2 regions of the Bacillus sp. A015 genome follow, and region 2 is predicted to be linked to the other one. Evidence: a T-box and tRNA genes for the amino acid it is inferred to sense, from the RefSeq annotation. Region 2 holds a T-box; the other holds one or more tRNA genes.
The links. The T-box of region 2 lies ahead of glyQ (glycine--tRNA ligase subunit alpha). A T-box ahead of a tRNA ligase gene usually reads a tRNA of that ligase, here a tRNA-Gly.

Region 1: it encodes a tRNA-Gly, which carries the amino acid that the T-box ahead of glyQ (glycine--tRNA ligase subunit alpha) is inferred to sense. The anticodon was not compared.

The regions. Positions count from the first base shown of each region.
Region 1 covers NZ_JBSPZB010000016.1:5,437-16,807, reverse strand. Annotated here, with positions in the region: gene queG (tRNA epoxyqueuosine(34) reductase QueG) at 1-496, opposite strand, end outside; gene ACSLGF_RS13450 (hypothetical protein) at 580-1,176, shown strand; tRNA gene ACSLGF_RS13445 (tRNA-Gly) at 1,276-1,349, opposite strand; gene ACSLGF_RS13440 (hypothetical protein) at 1,477-2,133, opposite strand; gene ACSLGF_RS13435 (hypothetical protein) at 2,413-2,694, opposite strand; gene ACSLGF_RS13430 (PqqD family protein) at 2,691-3,596, opposite strand; gene ACSLGF_RS13425 (hypothetical protein) at 3,580-5,046, opposite strand; gene ACSLGF_RS13420 (ABC transporter ATP-binding protein) at 5,024-5,770, opposite strand; gene ACSLGF_RS13415 (hypothetical protein) at 5,887-6,099, opposite strand; partial or broken gene ACSLGF_RS13410 (FbpB family small basic protein) at 6,843-6,962, opposite strand; gene ACSLGF_RS13405 (homocysteine synthase) at 7,255-8,547, shown strand; gene lepB (signal peptidase I) at 8,779-9,345, opposite strand; gene ACSLGF_RS13395 (LTA synthase family protein) at 9,502-11,371, opposite strand, start outside.
Region 2 covers NZ_JBSPZB010000002.1:295,513-306,883, forward strand. Annotated here, with positions in the region: gene ACSLGF_RS03195 (pyruvate, water dikinase regulatory protein) at 1-223, opposite strand, end outside; gene ACSLGF_RS03200 (helix-turn-helix transcriptional regulator) at 249-887, opposite strand; gene glyS (glycine--tRNA ligase subunit beta) at 1,054-3,099, opposite strand; gene glyQ (glycine--tRNA ligase subunit alpha) at 3,092-3,979, opposite strand; T-box leader at 4,092-4,269, opposite strand; gene recO (DNA repair protein RecO) at 4,309-5,079, opposite strand; gene ACSLGF_RS03220 (YqzL family protein) at 5,115-5,258, opposite strand; gene era (GTPase Era) at 5,406-6,311, opposite strand; gene ACSLGF_RS03230 (cytidine deaminase) at 6,304-6,702, opposite strand; gene ACSLGF_RS03235 (diacylglycerol kinase family protein) at 6,816-7,202, opposite strand; gene ybeY (rRNA maturation RNase YbeY) at 7,180-7,659, opposite strand; gene ACSLGF_RS03245 (HD family phosphohydrolase) at 7,660-9,771, opposite strand; gene ACSLGF_RS03250 (PhoH family protein) at 9,886-10,845, opposite strand; gene yqfD (sporulation protein YqfD) at 10,849-11,371, opposite strand, start outside.

The DNA of each region.
Region 1 (11,371 bases), on a different contig from region 2:
AAGAGCCGAACTCTGGTGTGATAATCATACAGTTCTTTGCACTAAAACCAATGCCAGCGCGTTCTGCTACAGCACGATCAGACAGTTCCCCTGTATCCACCATTGATTTTGTTCGTATATCGACATGTTTGCTTCGCAAGAATTCCTCGAGCATATCAAGCTTTTTTTTCAATACAACATGATAATCCGTTCCCCATGAAGCCCTGCAGAAGATCCCCCTTCTCGCATCCTTTGTACTTCGAGGGGCATCTTTCATTTTGGAAGGGTACGCGAGCGCTATTGCAACAATTGATTTGGCCTTTGGAAGCAGCAAAGAAGGGTTTGTTCGTTTTTCGATATCAGGCTCTTCAAAGCCGGACAAATACCCTAACGATTCATGTAAGATCAGGCGGTCCTTTAATGAATCAAATGTATCAGCACTTGCAAATCGAATTTTATCGACACCAATTTCTTTCGCATATTGAATCAATTCTTCTTTTAATTCTCCAACATGAATCACCTTGTAAACCTCCTTTCTTTGTTTCTTCTGTTGTTTTCAGTATAATACGAGTGTATCATGACCGATTGGAGTGAGTCACTGTGAAGATACATATGGAAATTCCTTATCCTCAAAGCCCGTCTATCCATGTTGGACAGATTGAATATTCACATATTGAGGTCGGTAAATCACCTCAAATGTTAAAAGGTCGATTACGCTTGTTTCAAGAGTCTTTGTTTTTTGAATACGAAGATAAAGCCTTGGAAGAAGTACCTGCGATCAAAGAATGGACTGATCTTATAGAAGACATTCCTTTCCTTCCACTTCTTTCTGATATTCAAAAGGAACAATTTATTGACTCGACCAATTCCGTACAGGATTTGTCGATATTTTTCTCATTAAAATATTTCTTGCCCATCCTGACATTAGATGCCGATCGCCTAAAAGAGCCACTTTCACTTGCAAAAAATGATGCTGGTCACATCGAATGGCAGGACGAAACGGGACTTAAAGGGTTATTTTCTCAAGCAAGTAAAGCACAAATTTCTCAAGACACAAAGAACATTCTTCAAATCATCCTTTTCCCGCCATCTATTTCCCGGGAAAAGAGTGAAGCTCTTATACAATCCTTGACGAAGATGTTTATACAAATACATGGTAGAGAAAGCAAATATGAACTCATTGAAAAAGCACTGTAGCCTGACAGTGCTTTTTTCACATTATACTGACATAATAAAAAACGCAACACTTCGTTTATCTAAGAAACGAAATACTGCGTTATAAACAAAATTATGTATTGGAGCGGGTGATGAGAATCGAACTCACGACATCAGCTTGGAAGGCTGAGGTTTTACCACTAAACTACACCCGCATCAATCTTTTAAAAGCAACATCATTGCTTTGACTTTTATTATGTTACAACTTTCTTAACAATTCGTCAAGAGAATATGAAGATTTTTCGTCAAAAAACTTCATATTCTCCATATATATTAAGATAGTTATTTATCTAGCTGGATATAAAACAAGTATGCATGTGACATATTCTTCAACGCTTTCTCTGGGTTCTTCTCGATGGCCTCAAGCATTGGTAAATTCCCATCTTTCCCCATTGCAGCTGTATACGCAATTAGTGCTTTTTCTCCTGAAGCCACTTTGACAGATTCAGATTGTGCAGAAAAAACATAATCATCTACTTTGAATGGAAAGCTTGAAGTCGCTTTTGTCATTCCATCATTCTTCTTGTCTGACCAAATACTAAATTGTGATTCGTATATATCTTTCTGATGATTCAGTTGTAAGAGCACATTCATCGTTTGATCGGTTCCATCCTGATGTAAAACAAAGGTGGCAGATGATGCTTCCTTATCAACTAATCGACCATTTTTATAATGACTCCCAATAAAAGTGATACTCTTATTCTTCTTCGTTAATCCCTTTAGGGTAAGAGCCACCATTTCATTAGTGGTTGTGGCATCTAGTAAGCTTTCTTCTTTCTTTGTCAGTTTCATTTTTTCGATTGTTACTTGATCCTTATATATGGGTTCTGTTTCTTTTTTAGATACTGTCTTCACTGTCGTTGTTGTTTCTTCGGCCTTCTCACCGCATCCTGCTAATAGAAAAACAGTGAACAAAAGTATGCTCCATTTTTTAATCATTGATATCCCCTTTGATATTTTTTATTCTTTATTATACTAAAATTTGGTTGAGCATACAAAAAAAGATTGGGAGGATTCTCCTAATCTGAGACTGTTGACAAAGGGCTAAAATGACCTTTATTTTAGCCCTTTGTCTTCTTTTCAGCGTGATAGAAAACCTTTGCAGTCTAGGAAGGACGAGTACTGGAGCGGAGCGAATTTGACATTCGTGAGCACCGGCACGCAGGACTGACACCGAATGCGAGGGTTTGTCTACACGCTGAGATTAGGAGGATTCTCCTAATCTTTCGCTTTTTTCTGTTTCATTGCCGACAGCAATGCCACAATGAGAAAACTCGCCGCAAAAATGACAATCATATAAATAAAAAAGTTTGGCTTGATCTGAAAAGTAAACGCTGACGAACCTTCCATCTCAAAAGCGAGACTGTTAAATAATAATGCATCATTTGTTTTTGATTGAAATAAATGATAGAACAGTACACCAATTGTCAGCATCGGAAAGCCTAAGAATCCTAGGAAACCACCAACAATAGCACCTTGTTTCATTGCCTGAACGTTCATGATCGTTGTCCTCCCATTCCACGAAGCAATAACTGCTTCATAATGGACTTACCATCCCCCATAAACGGAAGAAGGTAGAGTAATTGAATAAAATACGTAATTGAAAAAATGAAGAAACCTGTCGAGATCGGGTTCTCTTCCAGACATAACACGGTCACAATGATGCCAGCTGCCCCGATCACACCTGGTGCGAGCGGTCCAAGCAGCGTAATCCATACCTGCTTTTTCTGAAACGGATCTAATACAGGTCTCACAAATTTCACAGACATCATATCACTCGCAAAAAAACCTTGGGGACCATCCCGTCCCGCAAACTTCCGATGTGCATAGCCATGTGCTGCCTCATGCAAGGCGGTCCCGGTAATTAATCCGAAATAAATAATAGAAAAATAAATCGCAATGGCTGCAATCGATGGATCAGGGATGAATAAAAAGGCGATGCCTGCCATGACCATGAAAAGCACCCAGAAAAAGATGATTTTACGCATCACCATGAGCAAGGCCGTCCCAAATATTTGAAGGAATGAGTGTCCTGTGCAATCAAACCGTTCCTTCATCTTTACTTGATACTGCTTAAAAAATTGACAGCAGGCTGTGACAATCCGATATGGTGATTGATAATGAATAGACAGCAAATGATGCTGATTCAGCCCCATCATCAATTGATAAAAATCACGAGCAATCACAGACTCATCGACCTGAAACAAATCGGCGAGCTCTGCCGTAATACTCGCTTCTGTCCTCTTGCCGTCAACTTTCGTTAACATATGATATGCACTTTCATTAATCGGGAGTGTGCTTCCATACTGCGTATCAGTCAAATGTCTCTTTTGTAAGGTCACATACGGTCCAAGAGCCGGTACCCGCTCAATCTTTAGCTTACTGTTAAGAAGTTGAATCATGTGAATACCTCCATGAAAAACCTTTGTATATGGCAAAGATGAGCAGACCTTCAAATCCTGCCAGAAGCAGCCACTGAAGCGTTTGACTCGACTCCCCTATGACATAATTTCCAATAAAAACAATGGGAATCATGATTAAAATAAGCGCTCCAAATGAAAAAATGCCGGTGTATGGATTATTTCGATCAAGGGGCAGTAAAATACCCACCACATAAAAGAGAGCCGTTGCATTACAGAGGACAGCAGCCCCAATCAAAAGGATCGAGATCTGATCAGGAAACGTCAATGTTGTAAGCATGAATAAAGCAATTTGCATCACACCAACGAACAGAAGTCCAATAAACTTATACAGAGCCACTTCCCACGACCTTAGGCCAAATGTTTTATACATCCCTAGCATACGTTTATCATTGCCAAATGAATTAAAGGCTGTTAATCCAGCTAGAGCACATAGAACAAAAAACGCTTCTCCTTCAAAGCGGAAGGCAAACTGATAACGGACGAATAAGATCACAATAAGAAGAATGAGAAAGTTTAAAATGTTTTCTTCATTTCTCACCTGTGATTTGATTTCCTTTACAATGAGTGACCACTTTTTTGAAGAAGAGAATGGCAGTTTGTTTAAAAAAATTAACGCTTTTTTCTCAGCCATAATCGGCATAAGAGCAAGAGAAAGAAATGCGCCGCCCGCAGATAAGAGGATGAACAGGATTAAGATCGCATAATTTACCCCTGCAGGAGACATCCCTTGTGCCGCAAGGAAAAACGGTGCTGTCAAATACATTAAATGATAATCAAACTGTACATATGATTGCTGAATTTTACTGATGTCAAAATGCGTCAACCCATATGCCACAACCAGTGCCAATAAAACAAATATCGCTGCAAATTTTTGCAACGGCAATTTTAATTTCAGAACGAGCAAATAGGTGATGTTGTAAATGAACTGCAGCAGCATTAGGACAAACAGCGATTGCAAAAGCACCATCAAAAAGAAAGTGAGGATAAAGAAAATACCGATTCCTTGGGCAATAAAATTAGGTAAAAGCAAGATGCCGATAAAAAATAAAACAAGCCCTGCCACCACTGTCACCATCGGAATGAAGTATCCAAGACTTTTCTGAAAGGTAGAGAGCGGGAACCAGCTGAGCTGCATAGAAAACCGGTCTTGTTCAGGCGTTCTGACCTTGATCAGAACAAATAACAAGCTTGTAAAAATAGATGCATTGATCGCCATCGACACAACCAATAATCCAAGTGAACGTTCATCTCCATTTAAGAAAGCCTTCATAAAGACACCAGTAAAACTATATCCAATGATGGCCCCCATTGTGACTGCAAACAAAAAGAATAAGACCACAATGATTCGCTTCGTTTGAGTATCAAAGAGCTTATACATCTCCTGCTGCCACATTTTAAGCATCATTTTAGAAATGATTAATGATTTCATCAAAATGTGCACCCCTATCACTTAACATTGAAGCTTTCAGAAACACCTGTTCCAGTGTGCTTGATTGATACTTTTCCTTTAAGGCTGAGACCGTTCCTTCATCCATTTTATTTCCCTTAGAAATAATGGCGATTTTGTGGCACAGCTCTTCCGCTGAAAGCATATCATGCGTTGAAAGCAAGATTGCACCATGGTTCTCGGCATAACGCTTCATCAGTTTCTTTGTGTTTATAACCGCTTCAATATCAAGTCCTCTAAAGGGCTCATCCATGATCACCAATTGACTATCAAGCATAAAGGCGGCAATGAGCTGTGTCTTTTTTTTCATACCATGTGAATAGGTTTCGATCGGTCTTGATAAAGCCGAGTCCATATCAAACAGTTCAATTAGTTGATTTCTTCTATGAATTGTTTTACATTCATACATAGAAGAAACAAAATCTAAATATTCAGCACCAGTCAATGCTTCAGGGAGCAGCAGGTCATCTGGAATATAGGCTACTTGTTTTTTAAAGGATGGGTCATCATTTGTGACGTCCTGCAAGTGAATCGTTCCTTTTGTATGCTTAATGATGCCGAGTATACAGTTAATCATCGTTGTTTTACCAGATCCATTCGGTCCAGCAACAGCAACGATTTGATGAGGGGCAACCTTTAAATGAAAATCATTGACAGCAGTCACATTATTTTTATACGTCTTGGTTAAATTCTCGATCGTAAACATATAACCTCCAAGTGTCTGCATATTCTTTAAAAAACAGATCAGGCTAAACCGCCCGCCACAGACGGTTTAGCCCTGGTGTCATATCTTAGAAGTAAAAAGATGAATTCTAAGTATAGCTACTTACATTCAATTTTGACTTTTAAGCCACTGTCCCACTGAACGGCTCCTGTAAAGCTACCCTTGCCGTTTGCTAAACACCAAACTGCTGCTCCTAGAACAACTGTTGCTCCCAATCCGAGAAGGACTGCAACAAATACTAAGAACCAAGCTTGGTCCATAATAGCAGGTTCCATAGTGGAATAGTCAACTTGCGGCGCTGCATAAGTCATACTTTTCACCTCCCAGCTTATGATGATCGTATCATAGGCGTCACATTCCAAACATCAACAGAAGATCCCATTTTTGACCGAACATACTTTTGGATAAAATGTGACTTTTTATTCAATTATTCACTCTCAACTGCGTATACCCTCTCTTTTCCACTAGATTTTACCACCCCATAAGAACTAACAAACCCACATAATGTCAATAAAACCATATTTTTCCTTCTTTTTTTGAAATAGTTCATTTTCATCATCTTATTTATTTCTTCTTTCTTTTTTGTGAGATAGAAAGAATTCCTCCGATATATCAGATATAAAAGTCCTAATTCCATGTCGTTATGTCACCAATTATGAAATATTTACTGATAATTCCGACAAAAAAGTGAGTATATTTTCCTTCTTCTCTTGACACCGAAAATATGTATATACAAGAAAGCACTTTGGGAAAAAAGCCCTTACCTTCTTTAGCAGGACACAACATATGACTCGCTTTCCTTTCGATGAAAAAAGCACAGCTGCCTAGAAGTGACTGCTGTACTTTCTCTATATTTATGAGGAACTTGCGGCAGAGACTGTATCAGAAAAATAATTGTTCCCATTGATTTCACCAGCTTGGCAATGTATTTTTCCGCATCCGCTCGGATGTCTTCCCAAAAAGACTGATCCGCAATAATAATTGAAATTGTCAATGAAATCTCGATCCCTGTTGTCATCAGACATATACACAGTAAGGCCCTTAACCCCAAAAGTTATTTTGACCTTATATGCTTTTCATCAATTCGATCGTAAATCGCTTCTATTCGTTCTTGATTGCTGTAAATCTCATATTTGTTCCGCTCAATCAAAATGTCTAGTGTGAGATCCATATGATTTCTGTATTTTTTCGTTTTTTCTCTTTTTCTCCATGTTCCTCTTCCCTTCTGATGAAAATAAAAAAAGGCCCTTCACTCATGCTTGAGTGATAGAGCCTTCTCAGCCATTCTTGGTGATGTTTTCAGTATGCTTATATTAATGCATACTATTCCTACCCGTAAACTATATTTATTGTTTTTTCAGATTTATCTAAAAAATGGTTGACCAAGCATGAAACAAGATTTATAGTCTTATTAAATATTTCTTATCAAAGTAGTTGGTTTTATCTAACAAAAGGAGGATACACACATGTCAGAAGAACTTCAATTTCGTTTAGAAACAAAAGCCATTCACGCAGGTCAGGAACTTGATTCAGCGACCTATTCAAGAGCCGTACCTATTTATCAAACAAGCTCTTTCGGTTTTAGAGATAGTGAGCATGCGGCGAATTTATTTGGACTGCAGGAACCTGGAAATATTTATTCACGTATTATGAACCCTACAAACGACGTATTTGAAAAAAGGATCGCTGAGCTTGAAGGTGGAATTGGTGCACTTGCTGTCTCTTCTGGACAAGCAGCCACTACGTACTCTATTTTAAACATTGCAGGAGCCGGGGACGAAATTGTATCCTCCAGCAGTCTTTATGGAGGCACCTACAATCTGTTTGCTCATACACTAAAAAAGCTCGGGATTACAGTGAAATTTGTTGATTCATCCAATCTTGAAGAACTTGAAGCAGCGATTACGGATAAAACAAAAGCAGTGTATGCAGAGAGCATCGGGAATCCAAAAGGCGACATTTTACATATTGAAGCCGTCTCAGCCATTGCACACAAACACCATATTCCGCTTATTGTGGACAATACGCTCGCCAGCCCCTATTTATTAAGACCTATCGAGTTTGGCGCAGACATTGTCGTCCACTCAGCTACGAAATTCATTGGCGGACATGGCACATCAATTGGCGGTGTCATCGTCGATAGCGGCGGGTTTCCTTGGGCTGACAGTGATAAGTTCAAAGGGCTGACTGAACCAGATCCAAGTTATCATGGCCTCACGTATACTGAAGCGATTGGAGAAGCGGCCTATATCACAAAAGCACGTGTACAGCTCTTACGTGATTTAGGGGCAGCACTGTCACCTTTTAACTCATTTTTGCTTCTTCAAGGCTTAGAAACATTGCATTTACGTCTCGAGCGACATAGTGAAAATGCGTTAAAAACAGCGCAATTTTTACAGGATCACCCTCTTGTAGAGTGGGTAAGCTACCCAGGTCTTGAAGGCCATGAATCCTATGAGCTGGCTCAAACCTATTTACCAAAAGGACAAGGTGCAATCCTCACATTCGGTATTAAAGGTGGACGAGAAGCAGGTAAAAAGCTCATTGATTCCGTGCAGCTTTTCTCACACCTTGCAAACGTGGGCGACTCTAAATCACTGATCATTCATCCTGCCAGTACGACACATCAACAATTAAGTGAAGATGAGCAAAAGGCGACAGGCGTCACACCAGAACTCATTCGTTTATCTGTTGGAACAGAAGCGATTGAAGACATCCTTGCAGATCTTGAGCAGGCGATTGCAAAAAGCCAGTCTTAAAGAAACAGAAAAAAGCACACGGCTGTGTGCTCAGGCTGTCGAGAAAATCTCGACAGTTTTTTTGAAGGTCTAGATACACCGTATATTGAATGTAACGAAAGCAAAAAACACCATATATCGTTTCGTGAACAGTTGAAAAGACAAAAATGAGGGCTTTGTTGACACCTTGTCTTGAAAACCCCCACTTTCTCTTTAATCTGAGCACACGGCTGTGTGCTTTTTTATTGTTTATTATTGGTTGAGTAATCGAATATCTTGGAAAGGATAAAATACAAATGATGTTGTCCCTTGAATATCACTCTTTGTAAAAAGACCTAAGCCGTTGCGGCTGTCCATTGATTTCTGGCGATTGTCGCCCATGACAAAGTACTTTCCTTTAGGGACTGTAAGAGGACCAAAATCAGGCGTCAGCAAGGTGCCATCTGCGGCTGCTTTCTTTTTGTTTGACGCTAAATAAGGCTCCGGCACTTTTTGACCATTCACATATAGCTGGTCATTTTTCATTTCAATTTTATCACCTGGTAAGCCAATCAATCGTTTCACGTAATGAGTGCTGCGGTCTTCCCCATCAAGTACAATGATCTGTCCTCGTTTATAATCACCGAAATAATCGACGGTTTTATTCACAAAGACCCGCTCTGTATTATGCAATGTCGGGTCCATAGAAGACCCTTTGACAATGTACGGTGCGAATAAAAAATTACGAATGATAAAAACAGCAATGAATGCGATTAAGATGGCTTTGATCCAGCCCCATAACTCTGATTTCTTTTTTTGTGTTTTTGTATTTGTTGTCATAAGCTCCTCCTGAAATCCTCTAGGACGAAATGAGTTTTCACCAGCTTCCAGCTGACGTCACGCTTGTTTCCCCCTAAATATAAACATATTTTGCCAACAAATCAAGCTGTAAGAGAGAAAAAGGCAAGCACCTTTCTGTGCTTGCCCAAAACTCAGTTACTTAGCAGAAGAATCCGCTTCTTGCTCTTTGTTTGTTTTACCATAGAAATAATCAGATGGATTCACTGGTTTAAAATCAGATAGCTTATGGAATCGAAGAAGATCCCTGTAGAGCACTTTATCTGAAAGACTTAACTGATTATCCACACGGGCTTTGATCGCCTCTGTCTTTTTATTTTGCTTCATCACTTTACCCGTTTTCGTGTCGTAGACAGTGTTATCTACAAGTGTGTATTTTGGTGTCACATAGTTTCCGTTACGGAATGCAACTGTTTGATCATGTTTTTTAGAAAATAGATCTGTCCCAAAATTCACGTACTCGTTTGAATCGATACCTTGTAAGTGGAGAAGTGTTGGCATCACGTCAACCTCACCACCATACGTATGATTCACGCCGCCATCTTTACCAGGGATACGAATCATCAGTGGTACACGCTGATTTTGTGCATTTTGATACGGTGTAATTTCTTTTCCTTGGATTTCACTCATGGCACGGTTATGGTTTTCAGAAATACCGTTATGGTCCCCATATAATAAAATAACTGAGTCTTTATACAGACCTGATTTTTTCAAATCCTTAAAGAATTGTTCTAATGACTCATCTAAATATCTTGCTGTCTGGAAGTAATTATCCACTGTTTTATCGCCAGTTGTTGCTTTTGGAATAGTGGCATCTTTCTCATCTAAATTAAATGGATAGTGATTTGTCAGTGTCATTAAGTGTGCATAAAATGGTTTTTTCAATGATTCTAACATTGGGATTGATTCTTTAAAGAACGGCTTATCCTTCAGACCCATATTCACAAGGTTTTCTTCATCCATGTTGTAATATGAAGCATCGAAGAATTGATCAATTCCCATATGCTTATAAATCGTGTCACGGTTCCAGAAAGACTTATAGTCCCCGTGAAGCACTGCACTTGTATAGCCTGCTTTTTGATCTAGGATCGCAGGAAGCGACTGGTAGGTATTTTCTCCCTTTGTCACAAACGCTGCACCCTCTGGCAAGCCAAACATACTATTATCCATCATCAGCTCAGCATCCGCTGTTTTTCCTTGACCTGTCTGATGGAAGAAGTTATCGAAATACGTAAAATCATCTTTTCCATGAGCCAGTTTGTTTAAAAACGGCGTTACTTCTTCTCCATTTAGTTTGTAATCAATTAAGAACGACTGGAAACTCTCTAAATGGATTTTAATGATGTTTTTACCTTTCGCTTTACCAAAATACTCTGCATTTGGCTTCGCATAGTGAGAAGCCGTATAGTTCACGACATCAGTTAAATCTTCACTGCTCGCATTTGCGACCTGCGTTGCGTTTTGCGCTGATTGTACCCCGTCATAAATCGTATAATTATAAACACCTAAATATTTGACAACATACTTATGATCAAATGTTCTCGTTAATAATTCCGGACGATCCTTTTCAGCTAAATGCAGATTGACAAAGAACAACCCAACACCTGCAGCCACAATAAGCAGTGCAAACGTCTTTTTCATTTGGAATTTCTTCACTTCCGGTCTCCAAATCACAATGGCAATCAAGATGATGATATCAAGGAAGTACAAAAGATCATGTGGCTTAATGCTCGATAACACACCGCCAGTCATGCCTCCCCCAAGATTGCTTGCTTGTTTCATTGTTGAGAAAGTCAAAAAATCATCAAAGAAACGGTAGTACGCTACATTTGCATATAAAAGTGCGGTCATAATAAAATCAATGACAATTAAAACAATGGCAGATTTACGCCCCTTCAAAAAGAGAGCAAGTCCCAAAAACACGATGGCTGAACTAAATGGATTTAATAAGAGAAGACCCTCTTGAAAAGAACCTTTCACTCCTAAATTAAAGTCCATTTTGTAGGCT
Region 2 (11,371 bases):
GACGCATTTCTGGCACAACGAGAGTAAAGCAGACGATCCCGTTATCTGCTTTCGCCAGTGAAATGACTTCTTTAATCGTACCGATATCCTCAACATATGGGATTCTTCTAATATTTGAATGGTCTGATGAACCGCCATCAAATTGGCTAAGTGCCGCTTTGACCACGAGCTCTGCCGTTTCTCCTACTGAATCTGATACAACAAAAATTACGCGATTACTCATAACATCCCCTCGCAGTCTTCTGTAATTAGATAATTTCATTCTCCGATAAGCTAACAAGTATTTTCGTCATGTTTGTTTTCGTAATTCTGCCGACAACTTCAAAGCCTTTATCCGTATCTTTTATGACAGGAAGTGCGTCTATTTGCTTTTCAATCAAGTGCTTGGCCACATCCATAATGAAATCTTCCTTGCGGCAAACGGTGATGTTCGGCATTCTTGTCATAATAATATGGACAGGTATAGATGGAAGCTCTTGTTTTCCAATACTTGCTCGAAGGAGGTCTTTTCTTGATAACACGCCTGTTAAAATAGAGTGATCGTCCACAACGAATAATGTGCCCACATCCTCTAAAAACATCGTACAAATCGCATCATAAACCGAAACATTCTCATGTATCACCACTGGAATGGATTGGAAATCTTTCACTTGGAGTTTTTTCAGCTTATCTGCCAGAAGCTGCGTGCCTGTTTTTCCTGTAAAAAAGTAGCCGACCCTTGGCCTTGCTTCTAAAAAGCCAGACATTGTTAAAATGGCTAAATCCGGTCTGAGGGTAGCCCTTGTTAAGTTCAGCCGATCGGCGATATGCTCTCCAGTGATCGGACCATTCTCTTTGACAATCTGTAAAATCTGCTCTTGCCGTTTATTTAACTCGATTGTACTCACCACCTTTAAATAGAGAGAGCGAATCTTTACTTTATGTATATCATTTTCATAACTCATCATATTATAGCGCATCTTTGTCCGAATGAAACAAAAATCCGCTCAAAAACCGTGAATTAAATGAGTAAAAAACGATTGCCCTTCGGAAAAGGCAACCGTTCTTAGGTATTTATTTTACAATTAAATTGTTCATATTCGCAAATGATTGAATGACTTTGGCTAGCTTGACCATCTGTGCCAAACGATTTTGCTTCAGTTTTTCATCATCCGCATGAACCATTGTGTGATCGAAATAATGAACAATCGGCGCTTTTAAGGTATTTAACGCCTCAAGAGCTAAGTTGTATTCTCCTGCTGCCACATGTCCCTTAACAGCTTTCTCTACTTGCTGATACGCCTCAAATAGCTTTTGCTCGTGCTCATTTTCAAACAGTGCAGGCTGAATCTCTACATCTTCCCCTTTTTTACTGATTGAAATGACGCGGCCAAGTGCCTCAGCCGTTTCTTTGAAGCTTTCTTGTTTCACGCTCTCTTCAAGAACAGCTGCTTTTTTCACGACCGCATAAGGCTCAATATTTTCAACATCAAGCACTGCATCGGCCACATCATGACGAATATGCTCTGCTTGGAGGACATATTTTAAACGCTGCGTCAAAAACTCAATCAGAGCAGCTTCATGTTCTGTCTCTACTTGAGTAAGTGCTAACAGCTCTTTAAATGAAATATTCCAATGACGGTCGAGCAGGATTTGAACGATACCGCTCGCTTGTCTTCTGAGTCCATAAGGATCTTGAGAACCCGTTGGAATCACATCAATTGAAAAGAACGAACAAATAGAATCTAGTTTATCTGCTACTGCGACAATCGCACCAATCAGAGTCGAAGGCGCCTTGTCACCGGCAAAACGCGGCATGTAGTGTTCGTTTATGCTCTTTGCGACTTCTTCGTGTTCGCCAAGTGCTTTTGCATATTTCTCACCCATGATTCCTTGTAATTCTGGGAATTCATAGACCATTTGAGTCACAAGGTCAAACTTAGAAATACTTGCTGCTCTTGCGACACGTTTTGTTGTTTCGTCATCTGCGCCGGCATGCGCTGCTAGGCGGGTCGCAATATCTGTCACTCTCTTCAGCTTGTCACCAATTGTTCCAAGCTTCTCATGGAATACAACCTTATCAAGCTTTTTTATATTGTCTTCAATGACTAGTTTTTCGTCTTCTTTATAGAAGAATGCAGCATCTGATAAACGCGCACGAAGTACTTTTTCGTTTCCTCTTGCGACATTTTCCAGCGCCTCACTGTTTCCGTTTCTAACCGTAATAAAATGAGGCAGCAATTCTCCTTGCTCATTTTTCACAGGGAAATAGCGCTGATGCTCTTTCATTGTCGTGACCAATACTTCTTCCGGCAATGCAAGGAACTCTTCTTCAAAGGAACCAAACAACACTGTTGGGTATTCAACAAGATCGTTGACTTCCTCTAGAAGTTCAGGATCAACTGGAATGACCCAGCCTTTTTCTGAAGAAAGAGCATTTAGCTGCTCAGTAATCCATTGCTTTCTTTTACCTGCATCTGCAATGACAAATTGATCGTGTAATGTTTGCTCATAAGAAGCAGGTGAGTCAATGCTGGCTGTCGTACCGAGGAAGCGATGTCCTCTTGTCTCCCGGCCACTTTTCACGCCTGCAATTTCAACGGGTACGATCTCTTGCCCAAATAAGCAAACAATCCATTTAATCGGACGGATATAGCGTAAATCTTCGCTTCCCCATCTCATGTTCTTTGGAAAGCTTAATGAAGCGGCAATCTCACCTAGCGCTGGGAGAAGATCTTTGACTTGCTTTCCTTCTTGGAACTTTTGGACATGGACATAATCCACACCTTTGATCTCTTTGAAATAGAGATCCTCTGTTGAAGCGCCTTGTCCGCAGGCAAAGCCCTCAGCCGCTTTTGTCCAATTGCCTTCAGCGTCTTGCGCAATCTTTTTAGCTGGGCCTTTTGCTTCTTCTTTGATGTCTTCTTGTTTTTCTGCGACACCTTTGACGAGCACAGCAAGACGTCTTGGTGAATTGAATAAGACAACATCTTCGAATGAAATATTTTGCGTTTCAAACCAAGCTTTTACTTTCTCACCTAGCTGCTTTGTGCTCTCTGGCATGAAACGAGCCGGCATCTCTTCTAAGCCGATTTCGAGTAATACATCTTGTTTATTCATGAGAAGCCGCCTCCTCTTTTAACATAGGGAATCCAAGTTTTTCTCGTTCTTCGTAATACGTTTTAGCCACTTTTCGCGCTAACTGACGTACTCTTCCAATATAGCCGGTTCGCTCAGTGACAGATATAGCGCCCTTTGCGTCGAGCAAGTTAAACGTATGAGAACATTTGAGTACATAATCGTATGCCGGGTGAACAAGTCCTTTGTCCATTTGGCTATGCGCTTCTTTCTCATAGGTTGTAAATAAATCGAACAGCATGTCAGTATTAGATGTTTCGAATGTATAAACAGAGTGCTCATATTCAGCCATTAAGAATAAATCTCTTACAGTAAATCCGTCTGTCCATTCAAGGTCAAAGACATTTTCTTTGTCTTGGATGTAAGAGGCAAGACGTTCAATACCGTATGTGATTTCAACAGAAACCGGCTTACATTCTAAGCCGCCGACTTGCTGAAAATACGTAAATTGCGTAATTTCCATTCCATCAAGCCAGACTTCCCAGCCGAGCCCTGCACAGCCAAGAGATGGATTTTCCCAGTTGTCTTCAACAAAACGAATATCATGTTTCAACGGGTCGATGCCAAGTGCCTTCAATGATTCAAGATACAGTTCTTGAATATTGTCAGGTGATGGCTTAATGATCACTTGAAATTGATGATGCTGATACAATCTATTTGGGTTTTCTCCATATCTGCCATCAGCCGGGCGTCTAGAAGGCTCTACATACGCTACCTTCCACGGCTCTGGTCCGATGCTTCGCAGGAACGTGTATGGACTCATCGTTCCAGCACCTTTTTCTGTGTCATACGCCTGCATTAATACGCAGCCTTCATTTGACCAATGCTTCTGCAACGTCAAAATCATGTCTTGAATATTCAATGATCGCACCTCCGTCTTTTCTACACCACCGCTATGTATGGCGGGTGGGGACTAGAACCTCATAAGAGAACACAAAAACTCCCGTCTCTATGCTCACAAGGTTCCTTGCAAACATAGGGACGAGAGTTTTTCCCGCGGTTCCACCCTATTTGCTGGTGTCGTAGCACCCAGCCGCTTTGTTTTACGTTGCTCAAGAATGCCTTTCGTTACGCCTCCATCCTTAGCTCACACCGCCCTAAGGTCGCTTTTATGGATTATACGTAAGTACTTCTTTCTGTCAATGCAACATATTTTATCTTAGATGATCTTACAAAAAGTCATGGGAGATGTCAACTTTTGTTTTCGTCACCCATTAGCTTTTTCATGGATTCCATCTGATTCATGAATTTTTTTGATTTTAAATAAAGGCCTGAATACTCGTCATAGTAGTGATCCAGCACTTGGCGAATTTCTTGTTTAGTCTGCGGTTTCACGTCAACTTGACCAAGCCTAGATAAATCAAAATAATGAAACAAACGAAGCAGTCTTGCAGCTGCTGGGGATAAGGGCAGTTTATATGGATCTTTAGAAAAGCAATTTTGGCAAATAAATCCGTTATCTCTAATCGAGAAATGGAACTGCCCTTCTTTTTGACCGCAGTGTACACATTGATCCAGTTCAGGCTTCATCCCCATCACTGATAACATTTTGACCTCTACAATAAATAAAATAATATCAGCATCTGTGCCTTCATTGAGATGACGTAAAGATTGAAGAAGGAGCTCAAACAAATAAGGGTTTGGCTTCTTTTCCTCCGTTCCTTTATCGAGTAATTCTGTCATATATGCGGCATATGCAGTCAGAAATAAATCTTCCCGGATGGCCCGCATGCTTTCGATCATTTCACCTTGCTGGAGCGTTCCAAGTCCTGTTGATGATTGGATAAGGAAGGTTCCGTATAAAAACGGCTGGCTTATGGCTGACAGGCGGCTGTTTGATTTTTTAGCGCCTCTTGCCATCACACCAATTTTCCCATGCTCTCTAGTGAGCAGCGTGACAATTTTGTTTGTTTCGCCATAATCTGTTGTTCTAAGGACGATTCCTTCACTTTTAATGAGCATTTGTCTACACTCCGAGCGTTGGAGGGGGTCAAGAATTATAAGATTGGAAAATCAAATCGTGCTATTTCTTCTTCAAGTACATCGGGTCTTTCCAGGTTCTCCTTTTCTAACTCTTTGAAAAGCAGATACGTGTCAACGCTTCCTGTTTGTGAAAATACGTTCCATGTAAAATTCAACATAAAAACCCCACCTTTCTTTATTAGAAGCAGCAACGCTACATCCAACATATTAATTTTATCTTGACCAGGCTACCTCCATTTCATGATAAACAATTTTTACTAATCGAACCGCACCATTGTCAGATTTAATGACAAATGCAGCGATTTTTAATATTCGTCTTCTCTAAATCCGAAGTCACGCAAGTGAGTCGATTTATTACGCCAGTCCTTCTGAACTTTTACCCAAAGCTCCAGGTATACTTTTGAGCCTAGAAGTGCTTCAATATCTCTGCGGGCTTTTTGTCCCACTTCTTTTAACAAGCTGCCTCGTTTACCAATGACGATCCCTTTTTGTGAATCACGTTCTACGACAATGGTCGCCGCAACATGGATCTTGCCATTTTCATCTGGCTTAATAGATTCGATCGCAACCGCAATACTGTGAGGAATCTCTTCTCTCGTTAAATGCAGCACTTTTTCACGAATTAATTCAGAAATAATAAACCGCTCTGGATGATCTGTTACTTGATCTGCTGGATAAAATTGAGGGCCCTCTGGAAGATAACCTTCAATTTGCTGAAGAAGCGTATCAATGTTGTTGCCCTCAAGAGCTGAAATTGGCACAATTTCCTTAAACGGATAACGTGTGCGGTATTCATCAATTAAAAGGAACAGTTCATCTGGGTGAATTTGATCAATTTTATTGACGACAAGGAACACCGGTGTAGATGTTTGCTTTAGTCGTTCAATGATAAATTCATCACCTTTGCCATAGCCTTCCTTTGCGTTGATCATAAACAAGATCAGGTCGACTTCCTTCAGTGTATTTTGAGCCACCCTCATCATAAAATCACCTAGCTTATGCTTAGGTTTATGAATTCCTGGTGTATCGATAAAAATCGTTTGTGACGTGTTGGTTGTCAAGACACCTTGAACTTTGTTTCGCGTCGTTTGGGGCTTATCACTCATAATGGCAATTTTTTGTCCAATAACACGATTAAGAAAGGTTGATTTCCCTACATTTGGTCTTCCAATAATTGATACAAATCCTGATTTGAAGCTGTCGTTAGTCATTTAAATCCTCCGGTGAAAATGCCCCTGGCAATAGTTCGTTTACTGTTGTTTCGTATATATGTCCTTTTAAGTTTGTTAGGATCACTGGCATATCAGGTGCACATAGCTCTGAAATGACCTGTCTGCATGCGCCGCACGGTGAAACAGGTCGATCTGTATCAGCCACTACTGCAAGCATTTGAAAAGATGTGATGCCTTCTGAATAAGCTTTAAAAAGTGCTGTTCTTTCCGCACAATTACACATGCCATATGCTGCATTTTCAATGTTGCAGCCGCCATACACTTTTCCATCATTCGACAATAATGCTGCACCGACTTTGAATTTTGAATAGGGTACATATGCAAAATCTCTTGCTTTGATTGCTTCTGAAATCAACTCTTGTTTGTTCATTCCTAGTTCCCACTTTCAGAAGAAATGGTACCGCTGTCACATTTATATTTTACATAATTCACGTGACATTTTCACGCCCATTTCTAAAAATGTTAATAAATAGTAATATTGTTCTATTGCATGATCTTCGGCAGGAAGATCATCAACCCAATCATAACCGAAATCGCGGCGTAAACGCAAACAGCGCCTGCTGCAGCGTCCTTTGCTCTTTCTGCAAGCGGGTGGTTTTCTTCCGTCATAAGATCCACTGTATGTTCAATGGCTGTGTTGACAAGTTCAAGCGCAAACATCCCGCCGCATAAAAGCAGCACGATCATCCATTCGACCGGTTCAATGTGAAACCAAAAGCCGCAGATCATCACGATGATGGCTGCGACTGTGTGAAATCGAAAATTCCGTTCATTCAAGAAGGTTCGCCAGATTCCTCTAAATGCATAATAAAAACTCCGAAAAAAACGAGCAAGCGGCTTTCGTTTCTTACGATGATCTCGAAAGGCCATAATCATCCAATATTTTTGTCTGTTTGGCGAACATTTCTTTTTCATCTTCCTCTGTCATATGATCATAACCAAGTAAATGAAGGAAACCATGAATCGTTAAGAATCCAAGCTCTCTCATAAAGGAATGTCCATATTCTTCTGCCTGCTCTTTCGTTCGATCAACACTAATGATAATGTCACCGAGTACCGGCGGGATGTCACCCGCGCCAATGATCTCAATCTCACCTTCTCCTTCTTCCTCAAGTGCAAAGGAGATCACATCTGTTGGCGCGTCCTTTCCCCTGTATTCTTTGTTGATTTGATGAATTTCTTCATTCGAGACGATCGACACTGATACTTCCGCTTGATCTTTTACCTCAAGGGCATCCGCAGCAAATTGAAGAAGCTTTTCCATTTCTTCAAGATGCTCTTTTGATACTTGTCCTGTTTCATCTATTAAATCGATTAACAATGTCATTTACTTCACCTTCTGCTTCGGGGCATCTGGATATTCAATCCGAGAATGGAAAATCCCCTTTAATGTTGTACAAATCGTTTGGCTAATAATATTTAATTCTTTAAATGTCAGATCACATTCACTAAATTGCCCGTCCTGCATTTTATCTGCAATAATACCTTTGACAAGTTTTTCAATCCGCTCTGGATTTGGATTATGCATTGACCGAACCGCAGCTTCAACGCTGTCAGCCACAGAAATAATCGCCGCTTCTTTTGATTGCGGTTTTGGACCAGGATAACGAAATTCTTCTTCTGTCACCTGATCATCACGTTCTTTTGCTTTGTAGTAGAAGAACTTTAAAAGCGATTTCCCGTGGTGCTGTTCTGCAATATCGACAAGCTCTTCAGGAAACTTCTTTTCTCTCAGCATATCAGCACCATCTGTCGTATGGGCAATAATAATATTTTTACTCAGCTGTGGGGAAAGCTTGTCATGCGGATTATCAATGTTCATTTGGTTTTCAATAAAGTATTGCGGTCTTTTCGTTTTCCCAATGTCATGATAATAAGCGCCGACCCTCGCTAAAAGCCCGTTTGCGCCGACTGCTTCACAAGCAGCATCCGCTAAATTCGCCACCATGACACTATGATGATATGTACCTGGTGTCTCTGTTAAAATCTTTTTGAGCAGCGGATGATTTGGATTAGATAATTCAATCAGCTTCATTGTCGAAAGAATGCCAAACATGCTTTCAAAGACAGGCATTAACCCAATAACCAAAATAGCTGATGCAAACCCTGACACAATCGCCATCATGAGGTTCACACCGATTTCAAGTCCTGACGGAGAGGAATTTTGGATCAGCGTTATTGATAAAACCACAAGAACATTCGTCAACGCCACCAAAAGCCCTGCCTGCAAAATTTTCGATCTCGCGTTATGTTTTCTCAAAAACAAAATCCCCGCCATCCCGCTAATGAGATAATAAGCACAGATAACATAGTTAAAGACGCCGGTTACTCCTTGATTAAACATCATACTGCCGCAAAGGGCAAATACAAGGCCAGAGAAGATCGCTAACCGCTCATTGATCAGCAGCTTGATCAGCATCGTCCCAAGCGCAACTGGCACGACATAGCCTATCGTCGTGTATTTCGTTTCCTGGAAGAGACTGAACACTTCCATGATGATTAAAATAATGGTGAAAATAAGCGAGTAAAGCAGTAACGATTTATTCTTATGGACAAGCGATTTTTTCCTCGTTTCTAATGAGTGAATAATCGCTGCTAAGAAAAGACCGATCAATATCATAAGACCGCTTACAGGCTTAAACAAATTTGAGCTGTTTAACAGGCCGGTCAGTTCTAATTTGCGATAAACTTCACGGTCGATGAGTTCCCCTTCTTCCACTAAAATTTGCCCTTGCTTGATTTGAACCGGCTGAATATTATCAGCTGCTTCTTGTCTTTTCTTCTCTGTTGCCACTGGGTCAAATACATAGTTTGGAATAATCGCAAATTCACCGATTTCTTTCGCTGCATTTAAATATTTTGAAGGAATCGAATTGTTTTCAAGCTCTGTTTTCACTTGTTTTTTCTCATCTTGTAACTTAGCTGCTGTGATTTCTTTACTCATCAGTGAATTCACCACTGTGATGATGGAATCCTTAGTAAAAGAGAGATTTTCGTCACTTGCTTGGAGCAGTGCTTTGATGGATTGATCTGAAACAGCTTCCTGCATATCTGTTGTGAGTTTTTCTTTTACACGCTTGACCATTTCTTGATCTGTTGGCGGGTTCTCTTTTTCATCAGCGGCTTTCTTCTCTTCTTTAATGGCTTCAAAGAGGGATGAGATGAGGTCAACACGATTGTCAGAATACGCTTTTTTGAGCGTATACTGATCTTCTACTTGATCCGTTGCTTCTTGCTTCTTTTCTTCTGTCGCTTCTTGATCATCGACGGTTGACGGAGAATAGATGGTCTGTTCGCTCACTGAAAACAAATCTAAGTCGAGCGATTCAGGCTTTACATGGAAGAAGAGCACCACGAACAGAATGGCTGCTAAACCAGCGTATAGCAAAACGTTTAAATAACGTGAGCGCTCCATTTTCTGAGGTTCTTTTTTAGACAGCAGTCTTTTGCGCTTACTGCCTTTCTGATTCTTTCTCAAGGAAAGTACCTCCTTTTTTACTTTAAACCACGATCGAAACAAAATGACCCGATGAAGACGATCGGGTCACTCAGTTCATTTTTGCTTTTCGTATGCGCCAATGATCTTCGCCACAAGCGGGTGTCTGACCACATCAGTCTGGTCTAATTCAATGAATGAGATGCCCTTGATCTCTGCAAGCATATCCTTTGCAGCCGCAAGGCCTGACTGCATGCCCTTTGGCAGATCAATTTGTGTAATATCTCCTGTAATGACCATTTTAGAGCCAAACCCTAGTCTCGTCAAAAACATTTTCATTTGGGCTGGCGTTGTATTCTGCGCTTCATCTAAAATCACAAATGCATCGTCGAGCGTCCGCCCTCTCATATAGGCGAGAGGTGCTATTTCAATGACACCGCGCTCAATTAAACGTTCCGTATGATCACTCCCAAGCACATCATGCAAGGCATCATATAGTGGTCTTAAATAAGGATCTACTTTTTCCTTTAGATCGCCTGGCAAAAAGCCGAGACTCTCTCCTGCTTCAACGGCTGGTCTTGTCAGGATAATCCGTTTCACATGTCCATTTTTCAGAGCATGTACCGCATTAACGACTGCCAAATACGTTTTACCTGTACCAGCAGGCCCAATCCCAAAGACCAAGTCATCTTTCTTCATCGCCGCAGCATATTCGCGCTGGCCGATCGTTTTCACCCTGATCGACTTTCCTTTGGCATTTTTCGTAATTTCATCTTCATACATATTTTCAAAATAATTCAGCTTGTTTTTTTGCGCCATTTTAATGGCATAGACGACATCCCGTTCAGAAATCTCGATTCCTTTACGGATGAGATGTAAGAGAGATGTAATCAACTGACTCACTGTATCTCTTGATGCTTCCTGACCAGAAACATACACTTTCTCTCCACGCGTAATAATGGAGACATTCAGCTCGTTTTCCATCAGTTTCAGATAAGCATCTTGATTGCCAAATAAAGCGATGGCTTCGTTTGGACTATCCAATTTTTGTTGAATCTCAAGTAAATGTTCTGTCATTCTCTAGTCTCCCTGAACAATAGGTGTTGGTTGAACAATATCTTCTATTACTTGGTAAAGGATGATTAACTTAACTTTACCATTCCCTGTTGTCTCGTGCAAAACTTTTTCACTTTTCACCTCACCTGTTTGACCTAGCTTCTCTTCTAATTCTTTTTTACCCATTTTAATCCCTGCTTGAACTGCTTCTTTATTTGTGTATTCTCGATTGATTTTTTCACTTTCACGTGTGATTTCCTTTTCATAGGAGAATGGCAGCTGAAAGTTTAAGAAATGAAGTGGATGTACTTCTGTTTCTGTTTTTGGCTGCTCAAAATCATCTTTTTTAAAGGAAAATCCCCAAAATGGCAGTGAACCTCCAAATGCGGAGAGCTTGTGCTTTGTCTTCATTTTACCCGTAAAGACGTCAAAAGATGTTCGAAGAGGGACAGAAACTTCAGAACGATACCATGTTTCACCATAGATTTTCGCTTTGGCTCCTACCGTTTTTTGTTGATCTTCGCTGCCAATTAGTCCTGAGACGAGC